DNA from 3 places in the Paraburkholderia graminis genome. Region 3 is predicted to be linked to each of the others. Evidence: predicted binding sites of a transcription regulator. Region 3 holds the regulator's gene; each other region holds the start of a gene.
What was found. The regulator LexA, encoded in region 3, represses DNA repair genes until DNA is damaged. The targets are predictions, from matches to a motif close to ACTGTATNNNNATACAGT.

Region 1 (2,267 bases), on a different replicon from region 3:
TACTTGAGGTTCCGCGGTGAGAAGCCACGCATGTCTGGGAACGCCACCTTGAGATCGTGCGCGAGCCGGTCGACAACGCCCGCGCCCCAGCCCTGTTGTTGCTGCCTGTCAAGAATGTCGCGGCCGATCTGCCAGTAAAGCGTAACCAGTTCGCGATTCGCGCTGGCTACCGCGCGCTGCCGCGCGCGCTCGACGCGCTGCTTGAGTTCGGCGAACCAGTGGCGATAGTCCTCTGCCCACACGGGAGTGTCTGGATCTTTGGTCATTCGTTCGGTGGGCGTTGATGAGCGCGCTCGGAGCAGAAATTATCATGGCGAGACCGGCAATGGGCAAGGCGGAGCCGGTAACGGCATATCGATTATAGCGTCGAACCCTGTCAAAATTGTTGATAAATTATGTTATGTCAAATTTGGAAGCAGGAGCAAGGGATTGGGTGGTCGTCTCGTTGGTTTGCGGAAAACTGTTCCCGTTTCTTGCAAAAATTTGTGCCTCCAGAGGTCGAACAAGCCCCGTGCGATATCGCGAGCCCAGCTTCCCCGTCAGCGCACGAGGTACCGTCAAACGAGACAACTTTCGTCGGTATTCAATTGGGCACTGCACTTGGGGCCTGCCCGAAAAGTCATAAATCGCCTCAAGCGTTGGTCTGGAACAATTTTCTGCAAAACCTCTTGAAGCAAACTTGTTGCGGACATGTCTGCCCGCTGCTACAAGTGGCCCAGAGCGGGAACGAAATTACGCGAACGAACGGCCCCGACCTTAAGGCATTAACCGCCATCCTGATAATACGACTTATCAGGATTAAACCGCCTCAAAAAAACGGCCCGCGTGGCGCGTGCCGGTCGTGGCGGAGCTGCGACGGGCGGCCAGTTTGCCCGCCAGCCGTTTCTGCTCCGTGTGTGGATACGTGCCCGTGAGCACCGACCACCTCTCCATGATAGTCACTGCACTTACTGCACTCGCCGGCGGGCAAAGGTTTTTCACGCGCGCCGCAGCGCCTCGGGTATCGGCGATCGCCGGCCGCTTCGGGCAGCCAGGATCTCCCGGATCGTGGCCAGTGACTGCTCGGCCGTCGCGCTCGCTACCCGCCGACGCGGTCCGTCGAACCGTGGCGCCGTCACCCCAAGCATGCGGCACACCGTCGACAGATACGGTTTTGCCGGACCAGCATACCGCTGTGCTGCCGCCTCGATCGCCGCGTCGCCGACGTGTCCGCGCAGCCACGCGAGTGTACGGCGGTCCCGTTCATTCTGTACGCGCACCAGATGTTCCATGACATCCTCCGGAACTGCATATGAGTCAATACTGTATATATATACAGGTTCGACGGGACTTTCAAGTCCGCCGGTGTCGACAGGAAGCTAAAGCGTCAGGACTACAAGGCGACTTGCGACACATAAGAAAAATGCGAAAAATGAGAAAACTTGGTGTATCCTCGTCGGATGGACTGTTTCGAGAGACGCTGAATGTTGAATTGGGATGATGAGATTACCGCAGTGACTCCGTCCGAAGCCCGCGCGTTTCGCAAGCTGGGCGCTGTGGCGCAAGTGAAAAGCGCCTCGGTGAACAAGGTGATTCTGGTTGGAAACTTGTCCGGGGACACCGTGTACGAGCGGATACTGGAAGCTCGTCTACGCCGATACCTCGACAAAATTGTCGGACCCGACGGACTAACCGACAGTAAAGCGCGGACGGCGTGGGGCCGTGACTCATCGCTGTTGCGCGCGGCTGTCCTCAGTCGATGGCTCGGCGAACTCCGCGGGCGAGCGCTTTTGAGGCTCAGATCCACGCCCGCGGTTAGTGGTGAGCCGACAACTGGCAGTGCAAAAGCAATCGCGAAGCGGCTCACCCCGTTGGGCGCCCCCCCGCACATTGCCTGAAGGAGGCTTTCATGACACAGCTAACGAAAGAACGAAACGACGCGTCGGCTCTCAAGATCCGTGCTGCGCTTACCGGCAATTACGCGGGCGATGCGCGTCAGCTGGTTCGGGATGTCGCCGAGTCGTTTGCTTCCGATATCGAAGGGACATTGCGGGTGAAAGTCCCGGAGCTTGCGGACAGTTCGATCCGTGACTTGCTGCGACATGTCCTGGAAGAGCGCTTCGCGACGATTCTGGCGTCCGGTGACGCCGACGAATCTGAAGCCCGCTCCTCGTTGCCTGTTGTCAACCTGAAGCCTTCGGAGGTGATCGAGCAGCGCAAGGTGCGCATGTCGCTCGCGAGCCTGTATCGCTATGTCGAAGCGAACAAGTTCTACTGCGTCGTGCCGT
Region 2 (2,267 bases), 1.2 Mb from region 3:
CACGGCATTGGACGCGGCGAGAATCGGCTGTGTCGAACGGTAATTGCGCTCGAGCGTGATCTGCGTGGCGGGCGGATCGAATTGCGCCGGAAAGTCGAGAATGTTGCGCACGGTCGCGCCGCGAAACGAGTAGATCGACTGGGCGTCGTCGCCGACCACGGTCAGGCCGCGGCCGTCGGGCTTCAGCGCGAGCAGGATGGACGCCTGCAGGCGGTTGGTGTCCTGATACTCGTCGACGAGCACATGATCGAAGCGCGCCGACAGATCGGCGGCAATGGCCGGCTCGGCGGCCATGTGCGACCAGTAGAGCAGCAGATCGTCGTAATCGAGCACGCTTTGCTTCTGTTTGGCGTCGACATAAGCGGCGAACAGCATGCGCAAATCCGCCTCCCATTCCCGGCACCACGGAAACGCGCTGTCCAAAACCTGGCCGAGCGACGCGCCCGTGTTCACCACGCGCGAATAGATCGCGAAGCAGGTGCTCTTGGCCGGAAAGCGCCGTTCTTTCGCCGACAGCCCGAGTTCATGACGCACCAGGTTCATCAGGTCGGCGGAATCCTCGCGGTCGTTGATCGTGAAGGCCGGCGCAAGGCCGATCAGCTCCGCATATTCGCGCAACAGCCGCGCGCCGACGCTATGGAAGGTGCCCGCCCACGTCAGCCCTTGCGCGAGCGCGGCGCGCGTACCGAGCGCCGCGGTGGCGATGCGCGTGACGCGGCGAGTCATTTCGAGCGCCGCGCGGCGCGAGAACGTGAGCAGCAGAATCCGCCGGGGATCGGCGCCTTTCACCATCAGATTCGCGACGCGATGCGCGAGCGTGTTGGTCTTGCCGGAACCCGCGCCCGCGATCACCAGTAACGCGCCGGGCGGTGCGTGCGGCGTATCCGCGCCGTATTCGACGGCCTCGCGCTGCGCGTCGTTGAGCTTCGTGAGCCAGGCGGCGGCGTCGGATGGCGGCGGAGATTCGGCGACGGAAAGCACGTTTTTTGGCAGGCATTGGATGGATTGGGGAGCGACGCATACTGTATATCCATACAACCCTGGCGCACAAGCGCCCTTTTTTCGCGGACGGCTCCGGGCGTTGTACGCAGACTTGGCGCGGGACGCGTGGCGCCGTATGGCGTCGGCGGCCAGCAAGCCCGAGTCAGAAAACACAACGGCCCGTTCGCTTCACGCTGAACGGGCCGTCATGGACCAGCAAGCCTTCCGGCTCCTTCATCGCGCCGAGAGCCAGAACCCTACTGCTTCTTGGCATCCTTCAAATTGGCCTCGGCATTAGCCTTGTCGGCGTCGGCTTGCGCCTCGGTCTTTTCCTTGTTGGCCTTGGCTTGCGCGACAGCCGCCTTCTTGTCCGCCTTCGACTGCTCCTTCGCCGCCTTCTTGTCGGCGTGCGTGACCGGGGCGGCGGCCGGATCGCTAGCCTGGGCGAAAGCCACCGACGACAGGCAGCCCGCGATCATCAGCGCGCAAAGCCGGCCAGCGGCGGATTTCATCGACTTCGTAGATTGAGTGCTGTTCATGCGATACCTCCTTGCCAAATCTAAATCTCATGGGCCCGGGCGAGAGCGCGTCGCGCCCGGGCGCAAGTCCGACGTGCCGGGCGCATCGCGCCCCGACGCGACCGGCGATTAATGCTTGACCTCGCCGCCGTCGGTCTGCGCGCCGGCCTGGCCCTGCATGTTCATCTTCATTTCGTTGCTGGCGGCCTGCTTGTCCGCCTTCATGTTGATCTTCGCGTCGCGCACCTGCTCCGTGTACTCGGACTTCGCGGCCTTCTGCTGCTGCTTCAACTCGGCCTTCGATGCCTTCTTCGACGCGCGGTATTCCGCGCTCGCCTTCGCGTTCGCTTCGCGCTTCTGCACGAGCGGATCGGCCGAGCCCGGCGCCGTCAGACGCGTCGGCGGCGGCGTGACCGGCTGCACGCCCTGCGCGGCGGGCGCTGCCGGCGCGACATCGGCGCCCGGCGTCTGTGCCTGAAGTTGCGCTTGCGTATTCACGCCCGCGGCCGGCTGGATCGGCTGAACGGGTTGGCTGGTCTGCGCCACAGCCGCGGTGGCGGCAAAGGCGGTCATGGCGGTACCGATCAGTAGCGTACGAATCTGGGTCATGGCGATTTCCTCTTCAGGTTGTCGTGATGCGAGCCGTCCGGCGCCGCGTCGGCGACGCTTTGCAGGACACCTCCCGGTCTGCTCACAGCCGAACAAATTTTCGGCAAGCTTTGCTGCTGAGACCCACTTTACGAGTGAAGTCGTTTCGTGGCGACCGGT
Region 3 (2,267 bases):
TCGGATTCGGCGTCACGATCGACACGCCCGGCTTCGTCAGATCGTCCCAATCCTTAATGTGCTTGGGGTTGCCCTTGCGCACCAGGAACACGATCGTCGACGTATAAGGCGATGCGTTGTCGGGCAGGCGCTTCTGCCAGTTCTTGTCGATCAAGCCCTTGTTGGCGAGCGCGTCGATGTCGTAGGCGAGCGCAAGCGTCACGACGTCGGCCTGCAGGCCGTCGAGCACCGAGCGAGCCTGCGCGCCCGAGCCGCCATGCGACTGCTTGAACGTGATGGTTTCGCCGGTCTTCGCCTTCCACTCCTTGCCGAACGCCTGGTTCACGTCCTGATAGAGCTCGCGGGTCGGGTCGTAGGAAACGTTCAGCAGCGTGTTGTCGGCGGCTTGCGCCTGGCCGATTGTGCCAATTACGCCGAGCGCGGCCGCCGCGCCGAATGCGAGCGCGGCGATGATGCTCCGCGCCTTATGGGTAGTCCGTGCCCGCCCCGTGTTCCGATGATTCATGTCCTGTTCTCCGCGTGTTGGTCCGCTAAAGCTGCGAGTGGTGTTGTTTTGCGTCGGGTCACGTGCACATGAGCGCGACTGGAGGCCAGTCTATCGAAGGGCTTTCATCATTAAAAATAATGTTTCCTCATTTTTTAATACGCAAAAGTGGTAATGGCAGCCAGACAAGGCGTTGCGGCATGCAAACCGATGTTTTGACGTCGATTGACGACGTTGCAGCGCGGTGCTTGAGCGCGAACTTAAAGTAAAGCTTGAATTGCGCCGAATACTGTATAAAAATACAGTCACCTGTTCATACATACAGTGGCGCCATGACAAAACTCACCGCACGACAGCAGCAGGTTTTCGATCTGATCCGCCGGGCGATCGAACGCACCGGCTTTCCGCCCACCCGCGCGGAGATCGCCGCCGAGCTGGGCTTCAGCTCTGCCAACTCGGCCGAAGAGCATTTGCGGGCGCTTGCCCGCAAGGGCGTGATCGAACTCGCCGCCGGCGCGTCGCGCGGCATCCGTCTGCTGCCCAGCCAGGACTTCGGACAGGACGGCACCCAGCATCAGTTCACGCTGCCGCATCCGAGCATCATGCAACTGTCGCTGCCGCTCATCGGGCGGGTCGCGGCCGGTAGCCCGATCCTCGCGCAGGAACATATCGCGCAGCACTATGCGTGCGACCCGGCGCTGTTCTCGAGCAAGCCCGACTACCTGCTGAAGGTGCGCGGCCTGTCCATGCGCGACGCGGGCATCTTCGACGGCGATCTGCTCGCGGTGCAGAAAAGAAGCGAGGCGAAAGACGGCCAGATCATCATTGCCCGCCTCGGCGACGACGTCACGGTCAAGCGCCTGAAGCGCCGGCCGAACGGTATCGAGCTGATCGCCGAGAACCCCGATTACGAAAACATCTTCGTTGAGACAGGCAGTGCGGACTTCGCGCTGGAAGGCATTGCTGTCGGTCTGATTCGCCCCGGCGAGTTCTGATCGCGCCTGCCGGGTTGGTCGCCTGTCAGTACACCGTACACAGGCGGATCAACCCTCGCCTGCCACTCACTACCGCAGCACACACGTTGAATCGCCCGGAGAGCCTCATGGAACGCCTTGCCCGCCTGTTGCCGTTTCGCCAGTTCGGCCGTTTGCGCCATCTGCGCAAGCTGGTGCCCTGCTCACTGATTGAAGCATCCACGGCCGCCACTGCGTCGCTGTTCGATTCGCCGGTGAACGGCTCCGGTGCGCATGCCGCTTCGTCATCCTTACAGGCGTCTTTGTTGCCGTCGTCGTTGCCGGCGTTCGCGCGGGTGTCGCTGAATTCCGGGCTCAACACCGCGGAGCCGGCGCGTCGCGCGCCGGTGCGGGTTTATCACGGGCCGTCGCGGCTCATCATGGTCGGCACCATGGACGCGGTGTGCAGAATGATCGACCGTTGCATCGCCGACGAAACCAACGTCCAGGGCGCGGTGTTCGAGTCCTGATGTGCGGTAAGGTGTGCGGGCGCGTTGCGGGAAACGTCGTTCGTCGCATCGAACGGGAATCATGAGTGGGGATCGTTTCGGCGCAACGCCGGTCCACGTTCGATCTCACCTGATGGAGAATCCCGGCCCATGGCAGCAGTATCAATACGCAAGAAGCGCGGTGCTCGTCCGCTTGTCGTCGCGCTGATCGTCATCGCGATAATCGCCGGCTTGGGCTTTGGCTATGCATCGCCGTATATCGCGCTCAACAACCTCAAACGCGCCGCCGACGCGCGCGACGCGCAGACGGTGAATCAGTAC

Region 1: the regulator LexA is predicted to act here: its motif matches at 1,302-1,319, upstream of CUJ91_RS32030 (CppA family protein).
Region 2: the regulator LexA is predicted to act here: its motif matches at 1,022-1,039, upstream of CUJ91_RS13180 (ATP-dependent helicase).

The regions. Positions count from the first base shown of each region.
Region 1 covers NZ_CP024936.1:122,318-124,584, forward strand. The annotation lists gene CUJ91_RS32025 (PDDEXK nuclease domain-containing protein) at 1-266, opposite strand, end outside; gene CUJ91_RS32030 (CppA family protein) at 978-1,271, opposite strand; gene CUJ91_RS32040 (hypothetical protein) at 1,889-2,267, shown strand, end outside.
Region 2 covers NZ_CP024934.1:2,971,088-2,973,354, forward strand. The annotation lists gene CUJ91_RS13180 (ATP-dependent helicase) at 1-981, opposite strand, end outside; gene CUJ91_RS13185 (hypothetical protein) at 1,239-1,520, opposite strand; gene CUJ91_RS13190 (hypothetical protein) at 1,629-2,108, opposite strand.
Region 3 covers NZ_CP024934.1:1,753,038-1,755,304, reverse strand. The annotation lists gene CUJ91_RS07850 (sulfate ABC transporter substrate-binding protein) at 1-505, opposite strand, end outside; gene lexA (transcriptional repressor LexA) at 817-1,479, shown strand; gene CUJ91_RS07840 (hypothetical protein) at 1,587-1,967, shown strand; gene CUJ91_RS07835 (DUF2939 domain-containing protein) at 2,097-2,267, shown strand, end outside.